Regions from separate parts of the Paenibacillus sp. J22P165 genome, predicted to be linked through region 2. Evidence: riboswitches for the same ligand, from Rfam matches in the RefSeq annotation. Region 2 holds a riboswitch; each other region holds the start of a gene.
The links. Region 2 has a riboswitch for cyclic di-GMP ahead of AC58QM_RS33415 (transglutaminase domain-containing protein). Riboswitches for the same ligand answer to the same signal wherever they lie in the genome.
Positions count from the first base shown of each region.

Region 1: linked by a shared signal. The riboswitch ahead of AC58QM_RS08990 (hypothetical protein) and the one ahead of AC58QM_RS33415 (transglutaminase domain-containing protein) in region 2 are both predicted to bind cyclic di-GMP.
Region 3: linked by a shared signal. The riboswitch ahead of AC58QM_RS33765 (PilZ domain-containing protein) and the one ahead of AC58QM_RS33415 (transglutaminase domain-containing protein) in region 2 are both predicted to bind cyclic di-GMP.

Region 1 covers NZ_JCAUAP010000003.1:291,532-298,792, forward strand. Annotated here, with positions in the region: gene AC58QM_RS08985 (exopolyphosphatase) at 1-677, opposite strand, end outside; gene AC58QM_RS08990 (hypothetical protein) at 826-1,131, opposite strand; cyclic di-GMP riboswitch class I at 1,251-1,344, opposite strand; gene AC58QM_RS08995 (MDR family MFS transporter) at 1,460-2,683, opposite strand; gene AC58QM_RS09000 (TIGR01777 family oxidoreductase) at 2,876-3,766, shown strand; gene AC58QM_RS09005 (glutathione peroxidase) at 3,837-4,331, shown strand; gene AC58QM_RS09010 (YuzB family protein) at 4,388-4,609, opposite strand; gene AC58QM_RS09015 (iron-sulfur cluster assembly accessory protein) at 4,609-4,911, opposite strand; gene AC58QM_RS09020 (winged helix-turn-helix transcriptional regulator) at 5,126-5,485, shown strand; gene map (type I methionyl aminopeptidase) at 5,522-6,268, shown strand; gene ytvI (sporulation integral membrane protein YtvI) at 6,287-7,261, shown strand, end outside.
Region 2 covers NZ_JCAUAP010000022.1:33,806-41,066, reverse strand. Annotated here, with positions in the region: gene srtB (class B sortase) at 1-306, shown strand, start outside; gene AC58QM_RS33415 (transglutaminase domain-containing protein) at 317-1,147, opposite strand; cyclic di-GMP riboswitch class I at 1,203-1,285, opposite strand; gene spoIIE (stage II sporulation protein E) at 1,493-3,958, opposite strand; gene AC58QM_RS33405 (S1 domain-containing RNA-binding protein) at 4,327-4,926, opposite strand; gene AC58QM_RS33400 (FtsB family cell division protein) at 5,191-5,514, opposite strand; gene yabQ (spore cortex biosynthesis protein YabQ) at 5,530-6,105, opposite strand; gene yabP (sporulation protein YabP) at 6,102-6,389, opposite strand; gene AC58QM_RS33385 (RNA-binding S4 domain-containing protein) at 6,528-6,791, opposite strand; gene AC58QM_RS33380 (HU family DNA-binding protein) at 6,791-7,063, opposite strand; gene yabN (bifunctional methyltransferase/pyrophosphohydrolase YabN) at 7,184-7,261, opposite strand, start outside.
Region 3 covers NZ_JCAUAP010000023.1:48,037-55,297, reverse strand. Annotated here, with positions in the region: gene AC58QM_RS33820 (hypothetical protein) at 91-438, shown strand; gene AC58QM_RS33815 (hypothetical protein) at 457-612, shown strand; gene AC58QM_RS33810 (small acid-soluble spore protein P) at 631-801, shown strand; gene AC58QM_RS33805 (hypothetical protein) at 1,069-2,274, opposite strand; gene AC58QM_RS33800 (hypothetical protein) at 2,274-2,747, opposite strand; gene AC58QM_RS33795 (sigma factor-like helix-turn-helix DNA-binding protein) at 2,744-2,953, opposite strand; gene AC58QM_RS33790 (sigma factor) at 2,958-3,218, opposite strand; gene AC58QM_RS33785 (MFS transporter) at 3,405-4,610, opposite strand; tRNA gene AC58QM_RS33780 (tRNA-Arg) at 4,715-4,788, opposite strand; gene AC58QM_RS33775 (DUF1648 domain-containing protein) at 4,952-5,449, shown strand; gene tadA (tRNA adenosine(34) deaminase TadA) at 5,458-5,916, opposite strand; cyclic di-GMP riboswitch class I at 6,171-6,257, shown strand; gene AC58QM_RS33765 (PilZ domain-containing protein) at 6,383-7,117, shown strand; gene ychF (redox-regulated ATPase YchF) at 7,196-7,261, shown strand, end outside.

The DNA.
Region 1 (7,261 bases), on a different contig from region 2:
TAAACCATAAAACGATTGCCTGGATAGATCGTCTCGACATCACGAAGGTCCGTAATAATCACATTGCCTTCTACCCGTGTGTATGTCTGCAGCATGTCCCTATACAAAGCATCCAACTCATGATAACGAGATACACGTTCCTTAACATCTGGCAGCTCCATAATTTCGCTTATGGTTTTCGTGGCACAATGAGCAACAAGATCCTCCATTAACTGATAATTGCTGATCCGATAATCCCGATAACGTCCAAGTCCTGTACGAGCATCCATAATAAAAGAAAGTAAATCCCAACCGCTCGGGTTCAAAATATCTTCTTTGCTGAACTGAGCAGAGTCTGCCTTGTCCACACCTTGCATAATATCGTCAATATCTCCGAAAGTTTCTTTGCCACCATAGTAATCATAGACTACCCGCGCAGCGCTTGGCGCGATCCGCGTTTCGCCTTTAAACGTTACGGATTCACCTAACCGTGTCAGCTCACTTGTATGATGATCAAACCATAATCCGCAGCCTGGGACATACGGCACATTGGCCAAAATATCCTGCTCATTCACTTCAATAAGACCGTCCTGCATATCTTTGGGATGGACGAACTTCATTTCATCCACCATGTTTAATTGTTTGAAGAGCATCGCGCATACTAAACCATCGAAATCGGAACGTGTGATCAATCTCATGCCATGCATCCCCTTTTGAGATAGTTCTTAAGAACTACGAATTATGATGATCATATTATATCAGCTAGTGTCGATATGTGACAATGAGAAAATCACTTGCCATCCTCATGTCTTCATTTTGAAATGAACAAAAAAAAGAACGATTCACCTAGATAGGTTGAACCGCTCTCAATTTGGAGGACAGGCATTGAAATAGTCTAGTTAAAAAACCTTCGATTTGAGCCATTGGGGGCATTTTCACTGACAGCTTAACTTCGCCTTTCCAGTAGAAAATGAGAATGCTATTGTTTCTTCCATGAAACATTTCGACATCCCAACAAGCTTCGTTCAAGGCATATTCTTCTCGGTTAATCATGAGTTTAGGTCCATCCGTGGATGGCACCAAACGTGCAACATGGTTACCGCATAATGATGTTACTTTTTGTTCCTCCTGCAATTGCTCTTCCGATTTCATGCCGCTAGGGCCTCCTTTGTTCAACTTGTTCCATTGGTTTTCATTTGCTTCGCTATGACAGAGAAAAAACCCCACCGTAGTGAACCGACTAGAGGGGTTCTAATGTGAATTCCCAATCGTTCGGCGGCTGGCTGGCTGCTTGTCCTTTTCAGGAGAAGTAAAGCCCCTGTAGCTTTGCGTCGCTGGCTTTCGCCAGCTTTGCCTTTATCGAGATGACGTACAGAAACTAATTAGATGAAGCGATAACACGAGACATCCTATACTCTCAAGGATAAGGGATGACGATTTGAATTCGAATAGTTCGGAGGAACTATTTTTACGAAATCCATCAAAATGTTTGCATTTTCGACGATATTTTTACCGAATTATGACGTTTTGTGCCTTTCCAATAGAAAATGGACCCCAGCAAAGATAAAATTGCGATTGCAAGGAAGAGCGTTTGACCTCCATAGGACACCAGTAAGAAACCGCCAATCCATGGCCCCATAAAATGACCGAGGTTCGTTAACGTTTGAGCACCGTAGTAAGTTCCACGCATATTTTCCGGCGCAAGCTTATCGATTAACATGTTCGCTGCTGGATAATTTAGAATTTCACCGAATGTGAAAATAGCCATTGAAATAATGAGCCAAATGAGTGTGTGTGAGAAAGCAAAACCGACATCCCCTAAAGCGAACATCAGATTCCCTACGACAATCGCTGTTAATGGCGAATACTTCTCCGCCCATTTCCCAAGCGGTATCTGCATAACAATAACGACAATGGCATTGGCGCTCATGAGAATCGCAAACATTTTGACACCATCAGCAAAATCCCTCTGCAGGTACTGCGACAACGTGACCATAACTTGAGAGTAGCCAATTGCCCCAATAATGCCCCCGACAATGTACAGACGGAAGGTCACATCCTTACGAATGACTCCCCATGCAGAACTGAAAGTCACAATCGCTTTCTTCTCGCCTTCAATTTTCTTAATGCCGAACTTGATAAGTAGAGCGTACAATGTGATGCCATAAATTAAATAGATAATACCCGTTAGCAAGAAAGGCAAAGCACCATTCATTGTTGCAAAGAAGGCTCCCAGTAATGGACCTACTGCCACACCGATGTTAATGGCCATGTACCGAAGTGAAAATACCTGCCGCCTCTTGGATAGCTCTGTAAGATCTGCCATTAAGGCTTGCGACACAGGCTCATAGAACGAGCGGCAAAGACCATTTAACATATTAAGCAGCATAAATAGGACTGGTAATTTCACGACGCCGAACCCCAGGAATACGACTCCCCAACCAAAGAGTGCCGCGAGCATGATCACCCGTCGTCCAAAACGGTCAGACAAAGTGCCACCGACAAACCCGCCGAATGTACCAGCTAAAGCGCCCATACCAATGACAATTCCAATGAGCCCTGGGCTCATATCTGAATGCTTGGCCAAATAAATGGCTAGGAAAGGTAAACTCATGGAGGACGCAGCCCGAGCCATGACCGTACCTAAGAGTAGCGTATGTACGATAGGATGATAGGATTGCAGAAAATAACGTATACGATTCATAGACGATGACTCCTCTCGCTGACACACGAATTACCCAAGGGTTAATTAATTGACGCCGAATTTCAATTATACACGAAAAGCGCAGATTGTGTCGTAATTTCGAACTGGGAACTTCCGCTTTTTTAATGCATCTTCACACAGATGGTATTTATTGGGTGTAGGTTTTATAATGGCGATATGGAGGTGCTAGCAATGAAAATAGCGATTACAGGTGGCAGCGGTTTTATTGGAAAACGATTAATGACATACTGGTTGGGACAAGGTCACGAACTTATTAATATATCACGCTCATCATCGAAACAGATTCCTGGTGTCAGAACGATAACATGGCAGGAGTTAGACAAAAATACGAGCCTTCTTCATGGACTCGATGCCATTGTCAATTTGGCTGGAGAATCCATCAGTCAACGTTGGACAGCCGCAGCTAAGACTCGGATTGTTCAGTCTCGTTTGGAAGCTGCAGCACATGTAGCTAAGCTAGTCGCCAATATGAACCCAAAGCCTAAGGTCGTAGTGAACGCATCCGGTATGTCTTATTACGGCATTTCGGAGACGGCTACCTTTGACGAGCGAAGTCCTCATCGACGTACAGATTTCTTATCTGATGTCGTCAAGCAATGGGAGGCTGCCGCTGATCTTATTCAAGGAACACGCCTCGTGAAGGTTCGGGTTGGACTTGTTTTGGATAATAAGGAAGGTGCTTTCCCAAAAATGGTTCTCCCATACAAGATGGGCGTCGGAGGTACTGTCGGGAGTGGCAGGCAATGGGTATCGTGGATTCACATTGAAGATATGGTTCGACTGATCGATTTCTGTATTCGGAATACGTCGATAGAAGGTCCCGTAAATGCTACAACTGCACAACCTGTTACCAATAAAGATTTCGGACGCGAGATTGCGAAAGCTATGCGAAGACCGAATCTGTTTCCAGTTCCGGCTTTCCTGATGAAGTTGATTTTCGGTGAACTTTCTGTGTTGCTCTTGGAAGGTCAGAAGGTGATTCCGCGGGTATTGCAGGAGAATGGATTCGAATGGCGTTTTCCAGAGGTATCAGGAGCGCTAAAAGATCTGGTAAAAAAATAGCTTTTCATTCGAATTAAAATTGTGTACAATTAATTTGTGTGAAATACTAGTAACGGAAGGTTGTGACCTAATGAGCGTACACCAATTTCAAGTGAAGACGATCCGCGGTGAAGAAAAATCCCTCTCAACGTATAAGAATCAAGTCCTGCTCATTGTAAATACAGCAACGAAATGCGGATTTGCACCTCAATTCAAAGGGCTTCAAGAACTCCATGACACCTACAAAGACCAAGGCTTCAGCGTTCTAGGGTTCCCCTGTAACCAATTCAAGGATCAGGAGCCTGGTGATGATGCACAGGTTGAGCAGGCTTGTCAGATTAATTTCGGAGTTAATTTCCCCCTTTTCTCCAAAATTGAGGTCAATGGTGCGGGAACTCATCCGCTATACCGTTATCTGAAAAGCAAAGCATCGGGTCTATTCGGCTCGGGTATCAAATGGAATTTCACTAAATTCCTCGTGGATCAGGATGGCCATGTAATCAAACGCTTTTCCCCAACAACGACGCCGCGCAAAATCGAAAAGCAAATTCAGAAACTCCTTGAGAAGTCCCCTGTTCATGCGTAAACTGCTCTAAGAGATATAAAAAAAGCATCCTGTCCAATTGGACGGATGCTTTTTGGTTATTTGACGTATTTCTTTGCTTTCTCGATGGCTTCGTCTTCCGTTGCGCCTGTAATGTAGCGGCCATTAATAAAGATAAATGCGAACCGTGAACATGGACCGCAATACGACTTACACGCAACCTTGACTTCTGTATCCGGTGCAATCGCACTTATTTTGGCAAGCGCTGATTTCACCTTCATGTGTTTGCATTTATCACAAATGCGAATATCATTCCGCATTAGTGATCTCCGTGGTTCCCCTTGCTTGGGTTCGTAATCATGAAACCTTCTTCTGGTGTGTAGAAGTAGTCAATACGAATACCGTCTAGAAGCGGTTCTGTTTGATCCAGCAAAACATCAATGCCTTTATCCGTGTTTACTACAACATCATTTGCTGTTTTATCATCAAGACCCAAACCATAGTGAGCATGATCACCATGCTTATGCGTCACTTGTACACGAACCAACAAATCTTTGTTTTCTTCTTTATTAAGCTCCAATTGAAGTACCTTTGCTGCATTACGAGAAATTTTGACTTTCATATGTACACATCTCCTGAAACAATAAATTTTAACTCTATTGTAAAGAATCTAGAGCATGAAATCAACCTTGTCCTATTCTGCCCTTCTATTGCCAAATTTCATAAGGAACTTTAAAATACATAGTAGTATGAGTATTCATCCCTTATTACAAAATGTTAACTTACTAACCTTAACGTAAGTAACCGACACGACTTTGATGAAAGGAAGCGATCTCATGTCAACGCTAGAAAATGAAAAAGTCGCCTCAACTAGCAATTATATCCCTAAAATCCCTAAAGAAATCGAATGTTCCGTCGAACGAACACTAGAAGTTATTGGCGGGAAATGGGCATTTCTTGTGCTTCGAGAATTGTTTTGCGGCACGAAGCGTTTTGGAGAGCTGCAGCGTCAAATTACGGGCATCAGTCCCAAATCCCTCACGGATATTTTGCGCCACCTTGAAGAACATGGGGTTCTGGAGCGTATGGCGTTCCCTACGGTTCCTGTTACTGTCGAGTACACGTTGACACCAAAAGGGCAGGATCTGCATCAAATTATTAAAGAGATGAAGCTTTGGTCAGCAAAATGGACATAATGAACAATTAGGGACTACGAAGAGGAGAGGAACTTGATGATTACAATTAAATCAAAAGAACAAATAGAAGCCATGGGGAAAGCAGGCCGCATCCTGGCTGATTGCCATAAAGAAATCGCGAAAATGATTCGACCAGGGATTACTTCTTGGGAAATCGATCAATTCGTTGAAGGCTTTCTAGCCAAACATGGTGCAACTCCTGAGCAGAAAGGCTATCATGGCTATCCGTATGCAACCTGTGCATCCGTGAATGATGTTATTTGTCATGGCTTTCCGAAGAAAGAACCATTAAATGATGGCGACATCGTGACGATAGATATGGTAGTGCGCATTGATGGCTGGTTAGCTGATTCCGCTTGGTCCTACGCCGTCGGTAATATTTCCCCAGTTGCTGAAAAATTACTTCAAGTTACGAAGGAATCCCTCTACAAAGGGATTGAAAAAGCCGTGGTAGGTAACCGCATTGGGGATGTTTCTCACGCTATTCAAGTCTATGCGGAGTCACAAGGCTTCTCCGTTGTTAGAGATTTCATCGGTCACGGTATTGGTTCCGAGATGCACGAAGAACCTCAAGTGCCTCACTATGGACCTGCTGGCAAAGGGCCGCGCATTAAGGAAGGCATGGTTTTCACCATCGAACCGATGCTTAATGTGGGTAAATTTCATTCCAAAGTAGACCAAGATGGATGGACAGCTAGAACGTACGACGGCAGCTTATCTGCACAGTACGAGCATACGATTGCGATTACAAGCAATGGACCGATTATTCTAACTGAACAATAATGATCTGGAGGAACAGGGATGCTGTCTTTTTACAAGAAATATTGGCGAACGGTATTTGACATTGGGCTCATCGCATTAACCGTCTACTTATTCATGCTACTATTCAGTTATTTGTACGCCATCGCCACGCCAATTTTTCTGGCTTTAATCATTTTCATGATGATCGAGCCGCTTGCTCGTTTCTTGAACCGTAAAGGGATGAGCAAATCGTTAGCTTCCGCGATATCAACCTTGGTGTTCGTCCTTATCATTCTAGGGGCATTAGCAGGGGCTGTCGTCATTTTCACCAGTCAGATCATGAGTCTTGTAGATAAAATCGATGACTACGCAGCGATTTTTAATGACCAGATCATCCATCGGATTGCTGAACTAAACGATCGCTTCCAAGCCATGCCTGATGATGTGACGGGCAAAGCCAAAGATTATGCAGGGCAATTTGCAGGAAAAGCGTCCACCTTCCTTGTTGCCTTTTTATCCGGATTGGTTGCTTCCCTGACTTCCTTCTCCACGTTCATGTTCAATTTCATCGTCGGCATCATTCTCGCATACTTCTTAAGCATCGAAATTGAATCTTGGAAACGGATTGCCAATGAACAAACACCAAATACCTTTAAATCCGCCTTCTTTTTTCTAAAAGAGAACGTAGTTAAAGGAATTGTTTCTTATGTAAAAGCACAAGCGAAGCTTATCACATTGACTTTTATCGTTGTTTTCATTGCTTTGCTTGTGCTCAATGTGAATAATGCCTTCTCTATCGCGCTGCTTTCCGCGGTATTCGATGTCTTGCCCTTGCTCGGTGTATCAACCTTGTTCATACCTTGGATAATCTATCTATTTATCGTCGGGAATACCACATTAGCCATTTGGCTTAGCGCCTTGCTTCTTGTCGTTATTCTCGTTAGACAGATTATGGAGCCCAAAATCACAGGGGAATCCTTAGGCGTATCCGCATTTACAACCTTAGCCTTCATGATTGTATCGCTATCCCTCTTC
Region 2 (7,261 bases):
GGCAACTTCAAGAAGGAATCTTTCTACAAAGAACACCACTCGATTCAGCTCGACTTACCCGATGAAGTTACGAACTGGGAGGTTTTCGCTGTCTATACGTTAGATGCGAGTCAGGATACCGTTGAAGCCTCTTACGATAATGAGCAGGCTTATCTACATGCACTACATGAATACCGCCAGAAATCGCTCTATCCCACAAAAATTAATCCTTCAGCGAAAGAACAAATCATCACGCTTGTTACCTGCAGTAATGAGACCGATGATACGCGTCTCGTTGTGCATGCGGTCAAAAAAAAGGAGCCATAGGCTCCTTTTTTTATTTATATTCAGTTTTAGCGACAGGGTAGTCACTTTCTTCCCACGTATGATTCATGCCCTTGAGCGCTTTACTCGTTACATTATAATAGTCCATAGATGGATTTGATGTTGAATCATTAAATACGGTGTCAAGCATATACCAGTTATCCTCGATTTTCACTTCATTCCACATGTGCGGTTGTTCCACATCATCATTGATATAACCTACAACTAGATGGCTTGTAATTCCCGCTTTGTTCAGCAGCAGATTTGTAAGGATCGCATAACCCTGACATACTGCTTTCTTATTGTATAGCGCTGAATAGGCCGTATGGCCAATGTCACCTAAATCTTCATACGAAGTATGTGAAACAACATAGTCATGAATAGCTAATTCTTTCTCAAAAGGAGTCATCTTGGGCGTAATAATTTCATTCAATATACGGTCAACTTCCAAGTCCACATATTGATCCTGCTCCAGCGTCGTCAAATATTCCGGATGCAATGTAATCTTCAGCTTGCCGATACTACCTTTCATCGAATAAGTGAAACTCTTCATATTCCAAAATAATTCTTCTTGTAATCCACTTTGAGCTTCGTGAATAGTGTCCTTCACACCTTGCAAATAACTTGTTGAATTTGTGGGTGCTTTAGCCGTGTAAAGAATCGCTATCTCTTGCGGTTTCTTGGCCAACTCTTCTTGTAGCGCTGCTTCCAGCTCCGCTAAATCGTTAACCTCTACTACTGAATTTGTAGAACTCGGAATTGACGTTGCCGCGCTTACCGTTGTAGAGACCATGAAGATAAAAAGTGTGAATAGGGCAAGAGACATAGATAACTTAATGCGCATGACAAAAAACCTCCTTTGTAGTGAAGCCAAAAGAGGTTAGATTACTCTACTACCTCTTGGCGGCCCGACGATCATAGCGAATGCTTTAGACTCGTGGCTTTGCGTCCCTGCCTTTCGACAGGTTTGCCTTTTTCAAAAGTTAAATGATATATAAAATATATGTACTATTCTACCATTTTCGACATTGAAGTCAATTGAATTGTTTCATTTGGTAGTCGAGGAGAACTAGGTTGAAAGTAGTACGTGTCCTTTCATGCAGAAGTGGCTGTTACCCACTTGGGCAACAACCACTCTTTTTATTTGCCTCCATTCAAAACAAGGATGTGGTGCATTCCCCCCTCATCATTAGCTAACCGTCTTCGGCCTCTCCATTCGTGTAATACCCGGCCAACGAAACGTCGCCCATTCCGGCTGCCGCTTCTCAATACGTGCTACAACAACCGTCATATCATCCTGAATTTCTCCATGATGATGCCTGAAAATGCGCTCCAACAAACAATCGGCGAAATCCTGCGGTAACGATGTATCAATCTCCTGTATCATCCGCTTCATCCACATCTCCTTGTTCACGGCATGGCCAGGGGCGTCATAGATGCCATCGGTCATCATCACGAGAATATCCCCCGATTGCAGCGGGATGGAAACCAGATCAACATCGATCTCGCTCAAAATGCCTACCGGCAAATTATTCGCCGAGATCGCAAACACCTCTGTCCCCCGCTTAATAAAGCTTGGCGTAGAGCCAATCTTCATGAACGTCGTATTCGCGTTGTACATATCGATCAACGCCATATCCACCGTCGCGTACATCTCATCGGAGGATCGCAGCATCAACACCGAGTTCAGCGACTTGATCGCCAGCTTCTCGTCCATCCCCGACTGCAGCAGCTGCTGCAGGATGCTAAGCGCCGTCTCGCTCTCCGCACGCGCGCGCTCGCCATTGCCCATGCCGTCGCTCAGCGCAACGGCATACTTGCCATTGCCCAGCTCCACAGTGGAGTAGCTGTCGCCCGAGAAGAGATCGCCTCCCTTGGCAGCGCCGGCGACTCCGGTTTCTACCTCGTATTCCTTGGCGGAGCCGAATACGACCGTGCTGTAGCCCTCGCCGCGCGTGTGCATCTCCTCACGCATCACAGCGACGTTCTCGCCGATGATTTCGCTGAGAAGCGGCGCGATGATTTTACGACATTCATCAAATCCCTTCGTATATTGATGGATAATTTCAATTTCGATATTTCCTTCATCTAAGGAAATAACGTCAATCGTATGGATGGACAGACCTAATTCCTCCAGGGCATTACGAATTTGCTCTTCTTGGAGGAACAACTCCTGTCCTTCCCTCTTAATTTCCTTCGCTAGGTCTTCCATGACCTGCGAAACGCCTGATAATTGGTCGGCAACCAGATGCCGGCTATCAATGATCTGCTTTTTCCAATGCATGTCATTCTTATATAAACTATATTGCTGTTTCATGACATCAAGCACTTGCTCAGTCCGGATACACACCTTCTTCCATTCAGGGGGAATCTGCTTCTTTGACATACTCTCCTTCGTCTCAATCTGGCTCATCATATCTGTCATATAGGTGTAGGTTTGATAGAATTTTTGATCCCAGCACTGGCTCTTCTTCCAACAGGACTCACACGCCTTCTGGGTGACTGCATTCATAAAATGCCCGACATCCTCCTCCTTGCGGGTCACTTCGTCTTCCGTTGTCAGCTGTTTGAAGCTGCGCGCCAACTGGCGAAACACCTCAGAAAACTGCTCAACACGCCCCGCAGTTACATCTCGGACACGCTTCGCATAATCCTGCTGAGACTTTAGATTCTCTTGAGTGCCTGGTACGTATTTAGCAAGCATGAGAATCACGCTACGCGGTGTAAGGAGGAACAAGGCAACAGCAGCTAGTGACTCCCAGGCGGAGTTGATAACATCCACACTAGAGCCCATATAGAAAGAGAGAATGGAGGATCCAAGCAGCATCCCAAAGGCAACCATCAAGCGATTCCCCTCTTTAAGGAGACCAGCGAGCATACCAGAGAATGCAAGTAGACTCATCTGATAGATCGCATTACTGTTCGCCAGACTTAGAATGAGACCTGTCACAACACCGACCGACGCTCCGAACGGTGCTCCACCTACTAAGGCGAACAGTAGAATTAAATAACGAGACAACACATGCTCTATCGTAACAGGACCTGCGATCCAGCCAACCGTACCTGTCATCACAGAAGCCAACAAAATAATTAAACAAATGATCTCCTCATGTTTCAAATGATAGTTTTTGCGGGTAAGTGTAAATACAGGGATGGCTTGAATGAAAATGAGCGTCAGCACCAAACTTAGCAACGCTTCTACGGTGAGCATCATCAGCGAGTACCACGTCAGATTAGATACAACCAACTCCGCAAAGAGCTGCACAAGGAATGTTGAGCTAAATACGAGCAGCGGTGCTAACGAAACGTCTGAGCGTTCATATTTCTCCAGCGCCTTCTGGATCCCTAAGAAAATAATAATTTCTGTCACCAGATAACCAGTGTTTCCGTTCACCGCGAGCAAACTCCCAGCAAAAGCAGCAATGCCTACCCAGTGCAAAATATCCTTTCTTGTAAAATAGATCACTGCAATAAACGCCAACGCAAATGGTGATAACTGTTCTAGAATCATCGCACGACCTAGCAAGAAGCCCATAACGATAAGCAGTAACGACCACTTCTTAGCAACAAAAGCTTGCACCCATCGATTCTCCACAGCTGCACTGTGAACACCTACTTTTGCTTTCTGCCATACTCCCGACCATCCGCCACTCATCACCGCGCCTAAGCTTCGTCTTTGCATATTCTCGAACACCATCCATTTCTTCCCTTATTTGTTACTCTAGTATATAGACAATCTAGTAGAAAGTTTGTCAGAATGAGTTGATAGATTCAAAGAAATTTCCGACATGTCCCGATGTCTTTGTCAACAGCTCCCAGCCCTTGTCTACTCTAGGTTCCTTGTATTGAAAACGTTTCCAAAAGTCTGATTACCTCGAACTTTCGCCCTGCATATGCGGGAGATACCCGTAACTCCATGTCGATTGATTTGCACCGTTTGAGCTGGATTTGTCACACCCGATCATCCGCGGCAAATAAAAAACCACACTCGCCTAAGCGAATGTGGTTCATTATCTGCATCTATTAGTCTCTTCTTCCGCCTCGGCCACCGCGTTTGGACTCGGTGTTCTTCTTCAAGGACGAAATCCGCTCTTCACTATCTTTGAGGAAACGAGATACTTTATCTTCGAACGAAAACGGTCTAGCTCCGCCCTGCTGCTTGTTAAAGCCGCCGCGACCACCACCGCCGCCGCCACGATTGAAGCCACCGCCGCCACCTGGACGACCGCCACCACCACCTGAACCACCGCTTGGAGGGCCACTACGTTCTCCACCACCGCTTGGGCGACCACCTTGGTAACCGCCGCTTGGACGATCTCCACTAGGGCGACCTTGATAGCTGCTGCCACCTGTACGTTCAGGACGAGCAGGTCTTTCCTCAACTGGCTTGTCAATCGTTTGCTTGATCGACAGTCCGATCTTGCCATCCTTGTCCACGTTAATTACTTTGACCGTTACCTTGTCTTCTAGCTTCAAGTGGTCATTAACGTCCTTCACATAATTGTCCGCGATCTCCGAAATGTGAACAAGACCGGTAACTCCTTCAGCAAGCTCGACGAATGCTCCAAAGTGAGTAATCCCCGTCACTCTTCCCTCTAACTTGGTGCCAACTTCAATTGCCATAAAGTAAAATGTTCCTCCCTTAAAATGTTGAAAACACTGGCTACGCCGATTATAACCGATGCAGAAACCACGGTCAACACGGCATTCGCCACTTCTTCGTAACGTTTTCTTACCACATAAAAAAGTATAAGTTTTCGGTATCCGAAAATTGCTTTGTTATTGGCGATAAAATCCACCATATACAGGGATCTTTGGTCGGAGACCAAAGTCTCTCCGCTAATAAACGCGGTCGCTCACCTTCGAATTACCTCGATAGAAATTTTCTCATTGCGACTTCGAGGCGCTTAGTGGCGTCTCTCCCGTTTTGCTGTAATGAAAGTCCCGGCGAATAATCTGATCCAAATATTCGTCGTTATGCAGCCGTGCGATTTCCTTCGTCGTTTGGGCATTCACCTTCTGTGCCTGGGCGAGTTGTTGTTCCATATTCGCTACGACACTTCTCTTCTCGTGCAGCTTGGCGAACTGCCCCCAGATGTTAACAGCAGCCCAGCTCAGAAAACATAAGACAATGATCAAAAGGATACGCAGTCTTCGCTTCGAGCCTTCCCGACTGTTGCGCTTGGTTGAAACGGTTGCTTGAGCATGCATGAATAGGAATTCCTCCTACTTCGAGAATATCCTGTGATAAAGCGCAATGATACGTCCCTTTAGTTTCTTCAACCATTCAGGGATCACCAAGTACTTATGCACAGGCTTAGTCATCCAGAGGAATAATCTCCACACAGGATAGAGCAATTGTAGCACAATTCTGTAAAGGAATATAGCTACGGCTAGCAAAAAGCCTAAAATTATCACCGTTAGACGATATAAGCCAATAATCGGTTTAATGATCAGAATTTCGACAGTCCGCGTAAGGAAGCGGTAAATCGCCACAATAATTCGAATGAGAATGAGTGTAAGCCAGACCACCAACCGACTCAGAAGCGCGAAGTAGAAACAAATTCCGATCCCCATCCCGAGGAAAATAAAAATACGAACTTGTCCTTCATTACTGTAAATGAGCATCTTGAACACCAGGATTGTCGCCACAATCCAATAGATACTATCTACAATCGGAATGCTCCAGCGCGGCAATCGCAGCTTGCCCGAGAGTACATGGAAAACATCGAACAGAGCTCCTATGCAAATTCCACTCAAGAACATCATAAAAATTGTCTGAAATTGAACGTGAAGTGTCACTTAAATAGCTTTCCAAGAAACCCCTTGGATTTCTCCTGGGTATTCCCGTCCACATAGGCTAATTCATGAATGATACCTTCAATGGCGACTAATCCTTGCTCCAAGCTCAAGTTCTTGATGTGCAAATTCTGCCCCTTAATCATCAAGTAGCCCATTTCCGTTTCTAGGAGGAATTCTTCGCTATCAAAGCTTTCTACGTTCAAAACTCCTGAAATTTCCAAGAGTTTGCGATTCAGCATCTTAATTTCTTGCCTTTTATTACTATTTTTCACGGGTTCAATCATGGCCTGTACCCCTCCTTCACCTAATCTTACGATATGGGAGGATGTCCTTTTTTAGAACCAAGCCTTGTGCCTATGTCTACAAAAAAAGCAGCCTAAAATTCCCTCTGCAGGAATCCCAGGCTACTTCATCGTTATGCGTTATTCGGATTGGAACGCTTCTTCCTTCAGCAACGTGTACATCTGCGCAGCGTCTTCCTTACGGGTAGACTCCGTCAGAAGCTCAACGCGAATCGTTACTTTCTTCTGACCGAACTGAATGGACAGCTCATCTCCAACTTTCACATGTGTACTCGCTTTAGCGTCTCTACCGTTAATCCACACGCGTCCTTGATCGGACACATCCTTCGCAACTGTACGGCGTTTGATCAGACGAGATACTTTGAGAAATTTATCGATCCGCATTATTTTACAGCGTCTTTAAGCTTGTTACCTGCTTTGAAAGCAGGAACATTGGATTCTGCGATTTCGATTGGGTTACCCGTTTGTGGGTTACGACCCGTACGGCCGGAACGTTTGCGAGTTTCAAATGTACCGAAACCAATCAATTGTACTTTATCTCCGGATGAAAGAGCGTCTGTCACTTCACCAAGGAATCCGTTAAGGACAACTTCTACGTCTTTCTTAGTAAGTCCGCTTTTTTCAGCGATGTTGTTGATCAAGTCTGTTTTGTTCATGTGTTTTCTTTACCTCCCAAAATGTTTGAAGATCAGGTCTTCTATGTACCAATTGTGGTTACATTTCATGATTATACCTTGCAACAAGTCTAGTATTCTGCTTTTTTCGGCAAAATCCTTCTATCGCAGATCAAGTTTTACAACTTTTTTTGCTTCCTGCCAATATTGTTCCATCTCTGATAACCCAGTTTGTTCAAA
Region 3 (7,261 bases), on a different contig from region 2:
GATTTCTCATTCGTGCCGGGGAGTAGGTGTTTTTTTACATGGATAAAAGATAGGCGGCTTCCGCATTTTAATCATGTGGAGGTGTTACCTATGAGCAAATCAGATAAGCCTAGCGTGGATCAAGCTGAAATCGTGAAAGAGTGGATGCGCGTCATGCCCACCGTTCTCCAGCCTGCTGATACAACAAGGGTATGGGCAGATGAAGGCGATGCGGACGCTGTCCGTGTGCACATTATGACGGCGGGGCATACCGGCTATTCGTTTGATTTTAAAGTGACGTATGTGGACGCCAGAGAAGTGAAGGTTGAACTAACCGATGTACAGCAAGGAACGACGCATATTGACGAACGAAGTGATGTTATACAGTCGCTAATCGATGATTATGTGCGGCATATTCATGAGTGTGCGCAGGCATTGCAGAAGGTCACCAACGCTTAATAGAAGGAGGACACCTTGATGACGAAGCAAAAGAGTGCAGATAAGAACCTGCAAAATGTGGCTAAGGATCTAGATGCGAATCCGGCGAACGCGCATAATGCGCAGCAAATCCAGCAGAAGGTCAACGACCATAGGCATCAAGATGCTCTAAATCACGAAGGAACAAATTCGTAAAAGAGAGGATGAGGAGCTATGTCTAAACCTAAAAACTATTCTGCAGGTGACAATCTTGTTAATAATGGCAATGTAAAGAACCGCAATAATCCGGGTGGAAATCAAGAACCCTTATCGGGGTCTAAGAAAGTGAAGAATCAGAATCATCACGGCGGACACGCTGCAGAAGGCCATGGACACGGCGGATAACGGGCAATGAAATTTTTTAATAAACATGATTAAAAAAACGAAAACCGGTCATACTATTATTGTCGGCAAGCAGAGAGGTGTGGTTCCGTTGGAGCAATTAGCGAAAGCGAAACAACCATTGCAAAGAGGACTTTTCTACCTGTTATAATCAGGCTGGAGGGCGATGTGCTAAAGACACTTACCGTGTTTTATACGCAGATTTAACTTAGGTTTTATGTGTAACAAGGTTCAAAGAAATATCATCAATGCCGACAGAAAAAAGAACCCTTAGGGGTTCTTTTTTTCTATGTCTATCACGGTATCTGATGAGGGAGAGAAGGCGGCTGCATCGTCATTTTTCTCCGTAAACATTGATTTATGCTGCTTACGATGCATCAACAAACGGATACCCGCTCCTATTAAAAGAATAGCAACAATTAAGGTCTGACTAAAATTGTTAATCAGATACATGTAATTTCGCGAACTCGGCAGGAGCTGATACAAGAACTGAACGAAGACGTCACTGAAGATGTAGTAGCTGCCTAACACGATTAATATAACACCTATAGAGCGTTGGTAAGCTGTCCAGTTCTCGACAAGAGGCTTGTCGACTAAGGTGCCATTTTCATACTTAGAAATACTCTGTAAGGCATCAAAAAAGCTAAAGAACCACAGAATCGGAATCAGAAAGAAGAACAGTGAGAGTCGCAATACATCCAGGACATAGACGGAGAATAGGAACACAGCCATCAGCTGAATACCCCTTTTGGTCATAGATAAGTAGAGATGCGCGGCTCCAGGAAAAATAGCGATAATTGTAGCGAGAGTTCGGTTTTTACGTCCATGCTCATCACGTTGGAAATCTTCGAATATGCTGCGATCAATGAGTTCATATCCGGCCTGCTTGCGATCCAGTTGCTTAAGTGCATCGAACATGGTGTAGAACCAGAGTACCGGTAAAGCTAGCAAGAATACGATGAAGCCATCGTTGTGGGTCAGTATGGTGATGAAGAAGATAAGGATCGCGATCCCGAAGAAGGAGACCATTGCCGTAAGGCCTCTTTGCATGAGTCCAAGTCGGTAGTGACCAACGCCAGGTATGAAAGAGAGCATAAGCACTTTGGATCTTTCCTGACTCCTCGCTAGGTGATCATAATAGGAAGCGGCGTCCCAGGCGGGTATCTCCTGTTCAGGTGGGTAAGGCCCATAATACGCCGGATTCGGTTGATAATAGGCAGCAGGTGTAGGTGCTGGAGAACGCAGCAGGTAGATAATCATATCCACCATATTGGCAATCGCTGTGAACGCAATCGGTATTAATAGGATAGCGAATTCGTCAGCATCATGGGAAGCGACTCCTAAGAACAGGATGAAGGCTAGTCCAAAGAATACAAATCCGTATAGAAAACCGCGGCCCTTCCTGTTCATATATAAATGACCCGCTCCAGGAATGAAAGACAATAAGAACGCAGTAAGATGACTTTTGTTAGACATTATGGGTTGAAACCTCCTTCTTTTTGATCATTTTGCAAGGTGTCTAGCCAGGTAAGTGTTTTATTAACAATGTGATCGGAAACCGAAACTTGAGCTTTAAGGGAGGCAGGGGCTTCCAGAGGAGGAGCGGGCTTGAAGGCGCCGAACGTTCCTAATTCCTGCGATAAGCCATGGAAAAAGCCAGTTGCTACAAGGACAAGTGTCGCAGCAGCGGCGACCCCGTAGTGGAACATTGTAGAGCGATACCAAGCTGGCTTTGTGCCAATGGTACGCGTAATAATCTCTTTCATGTAAGTCTCTGTGTTAACGATATCAGTGAGCGTTACTGTTGACTCCTCTATACAAGCCATATAGATCGCTAGACAGTCATCACAACGGTATAAATGATTCTCCATCTCATTCCTTGTTTCTGAAGGGAGACTCTCTTTCACATACTGCATCCATTCCTGTTGGTCATAGTGTTGCGTTTTCATCGAAACTCCTCCTCCTTCCAGTGATTTCTCACCCATTGCTTTGCCCTGTACAGCTTAGATTCGACTGTTATAATGGTAACGCCTTGAGCATTGGCAATATCTTGATAGGACTGATGATGAATATAATAGGCCAGTAAAACATCCTGGTAATTCGATGGGATTTGGTCGAGCTTGTGACGTATGAATTCAGTCGTTTCTTTGATCAAAACCTCATGCTCTACACTCTGCTCCAGATGAGGAGGTCCTTGTCCTGTTGGAGACAGCCTCCTCGAATTCAGAGATAATGTCTTCCTTTCGCCGACTGGACGCGCGCTTGAAATCAATAGCTCGATTAACCGCGATGCGGGTCATCCACGTTTTCAAGCCTTTCCTTTCATACTGAGGGAGGGAGAAGTAAATACGGGTCCAAACCTCTTGGGATAAGTCCTCGGCATCCTTTTGATGGCGAACAATGGCAAAGATCGTCTGCAAAAGATAAGGACGATACCTGATAACCAACTCGCGGAATGCCGCTTCATCGCCCTTTACTATGCGATCAACTAATGAGTGCTCCTCAATATGCTTCTCCTCCTCTCCGCATGAATAGACGAAGCTCGTCAGCTGTACCCCTGCACTTATATGAAAAAAAAGAGCGAATCGTGAGATTCGCCCTTACTATCATTGCGCAATCGTAGAGTTGTTAGCAGTTAGTGGCCGCTTCTTAGCCGCGTTCTGAACGAACAGATAAGCGAGTAGTGCACTGAAAGCACCGAGGATACCGAGTACAATAAAGCCTTGGTTGAGTGAAAAATAGTCACCAATGATGCCCATGAGGACTGGCCCTACGAACATCCCGAGCCCATATATGGCTTGGAAGAAGCCCATTGCTGTTGCGCGCTTATCCGCAGGCATATGCTTAATGCTCATGCCCATGAGTAACGTAAATGAAAGTCCGCGACCAAAGCCTGCCAATGCTTGCGTGACCATGAGCAGCCATAGATGATGGGTGAACGGAACCGTAAAGGTGAATATCCCCATGAGCAGAAAGCCAACGACAACCATGCGCTTCTCTCCATAACGGATCGACCATCGTCGTCCTCCGAACAAGGAGGCTAGTGCAACGGGGACGTTAGCGAATAAGGATAGCAAGGAGAGCGAGAATTTGTCTGCTCCGAGCTGCATGGCATAGACTGGGGTGAAGCCGAAAACCGTAGCAAAAATCAATACCTGCGATAGAATAGCGAGCAAAGACACGAAAAGGAGCGTTCGATCTGTTGCCACGTCGCCTATTCCGCGCAGCGTAATTTTAGGCGCATCTTTCTCGACTTTTTCAATGAGAAAGAATGAGCCGATCATGCCAAGTAGGCCGAGCACTGCACCTAAGATAAATACCGATTCCCACCCCAGCTTGTCTGCTGCCCAGCCTGCACTTAGGATACCAAGCACCTGACCGAGTGAGTTGAAAAAGGAGATCGTGCCAATCGCCTTCGTTGATTCTTCATGCTTGTAATAGCTTGTGAATAGCACTGTAAAATCAACCCATGTCGCTGCGGCTGCTCCCGCGAGAGCGCGGAGGATTAAGATCCAAGTAAAATCGTGCGTGAACCACAGCCCTATTCCGGTAATGGCGGTGAAAAGAAGGCCGAAGGTAATGAACAGTCTTCTTTTATGAAAACGATCCGACATAATACCTACGGGTATGCGGAGCAGCATCTGCGAGATGCCATACATGCCTACAATCCAACCAGCTAACTGGTGGCTTCCCCCAAGGAACTCCACATAAGGCGCCATGATCGGAACGCTGGTGTACATTGACATCCAGAAGAGCATCGTAACGGCACAGAAGAGCGGGATCCGGTAGGATGAAATAGCGCGAGTTGTCATCGGAGTGAGGACTCCTTTCGATTATGAATCCAAAACAAAGAAGGGATTGCCAACCTAAGTTGAAATCCCTTTTTAAGTATGATTGCTTTGTGAGAAGAACGATACGCGCCCGATACGATTCGAACGTACGACCTACAGTTTAGGAAACTGTTGCTCTATCCTGCTGAGCTACGGGCGCATAGTATCGTCATTCTAACACGAGATGATTTCGGGGTGCAACCCATTTTAACCCATGTTCAAGCAGGAGGTTTCATTTAAGTAAGGAATGTACTGTAGTGAATAATGAATAGATATGTCATTTACTAGGATCCCTAATTAAAACAGCAGAAAGCAGGTGTTGTATGGAGCAACGTCCCGTGATTCAACTTGCCAGATCCAAAGCAGAAACAGTACTTGAAGGCATTTCTCTACTCATAATCGTAAGTATGATCGCATATGTCGCTTACGCGTGGCAGGATATGCCTGAGCGGATTCCGCTACATTTTAACGGAAAAGGCGAAGTTGATGGTTGGGGGAACAAAATAAGCTTAATTGTCTTACCCCTCATAGGCATAATCATCTACATTGGTTTGACCTTTCTTAGCAAGGTGCCGCACATATATAATTATCCAGCCCCAATTACACCTCAGAATGCCCTTGGTCAATACCAGAATGCGCGTTTATTTATGAACAGTTTAAAAGCGGTGATTGTGATTCTATTTGGTTTTATTGAATGGTCGGTTATCCAAAGTGCTAAGGCAGGCAACGCTGATCTCAACTGGTGGGCGTTTGGCTTCATTTTACTGCTACTGTTTGGCACGATCATCTTTTTCATCGTACGTTCGATACAATTAAAGTAAGGGAGGAATCAAGCTTTTCCCCGTAGTTTTCGAAAAAACTGCGTTAACATCGTTGAACATTCCTCTTGCAAAACGCCACTAACCACATCGACACGATGATTGAATCGGTCCTCCTGCAGTAAGTTCATCAACGTTCCAGCGCAGCCAGCCTTTGGATCCACTGTTCCATAAATCACTTGCGGTATTCGTGCTTGTACTATGGCACCTGCGCACATCGGACAAGGTTCCAGCGTCACATAAAGCTGGCAGTCGAGAAGGCGCCAGGCTTGCAGATGCTCGCTTGCCTGTTTAATGGCAATCATCTCTGCATGTGCGAGAGGATCTAGGGTTGTTTCGCGTAAATTATAGCCGCGGCCAATGATTTGACCTTGATGGACGACGACTGCGCCTATCGGTACTTCACGGATGGCTTCGGCTTTAAGCGCCTCACCAATCGCTTCTTGCATCCAGGGGATATGTTGATCCACAGGGGGACACCTCGCAATAATAGTTTATCCACATGTGCATAAAAATCCGAACAAATATTCGTTGTTAACAAGCTGTGGATAACAATGTGGATAACTTATAAACCTGTGGATATTCATTCCACTACACATTCATACAATAAAAACATCGCCCATGCAAGGATTTTAGTTGAAAGAAATATCCAGGCTACGTATAATGGTGGTAATAGTGGGTCTTTTAGACCATAAATAACGACTAAATTGAATAGCATAGCAGGGTTCGACAATAGCAAACTTGTTGAAAAGCAAGGACGCAAAGCTGAGGGTCTACGGTTCTAAGGAACTATGGCAGCCTGGTTACCGAAAATCGATGCTTTTTTTTGATTAAGGTGATAGGCTGCTCCCTTCTATATGGAAGAGGGGCAGTCTATTTTGTGCGTAATTGTTCTGTGGAATCCATTCGTCCGTAGAGGGAGAGGTGAAGGTGAGCATGGCGATGAATCAGGATGCTTTGAAACGGTATGGGAGCAAAGAAGGATTTGATGCGGAAGTATTGATCGATTGTAGAGCTGTTTTGGCGAAGGATGATTTTGTGTCAACAGGTATTCTTACCTATGCACAAGGAGATATCATGGAGATCGAGCTGCCGGAATATGAAGTATTTCAGCTTGGAGATAAAGCTAAAATGACGTTGTACACCAAATCGGGTCTCTTCGTCCTTCATACGACAGTCGTGGCTAGAGAGCCTGGTTCGCTCATTGTGATTAATCCGCCGGAGAACCGAAAGAAGTTTTCGGAGAAACGGGAGTTCCCGCGGGTGAATGTGAAAAACATAGGACAAATTTTTGGGTTTCAGAATATCCAACAGAAAGAACAGTATCAGCTTGAACAAGCCATTGAGATTTCAATTAAAAATATTTCGATGAATGGACTTGGTTTCACGATTAACGATAGTTCTATGATTGATGCTATTTTACATAAAAAATGCCAGTTACAAGTACAGCTCGATTTAGGCTTCGAAATGCCTTGTATGTTGGAAATTATAAGGAAAGAAAAGCAAGAGGGCAGCTACTATTACGGTGCTAGCTTCGAGAGTGTTCCTGCGGAACAAAGCAATGCGCTGCGCGGTTTTATTCTGCGAAATCAGATCCAAACCTACTTCGAACAGAAGCGGGATGAAGAGTACAAAAAAGCAATGGAAAAAAAGTCTGGAGCTAATCAATAGCTAGCAGGCTTTTTTTTGCCCTCCAAGTACTATATAATAAGAAGGATGATCTTCGAAAATTAAGGAGTTGTAACGACAATGGCTTTGAAAGCAGGTATCGTCGGTCTACCGAACGTAGGAAAATCGACATTGTTTAATGCAATT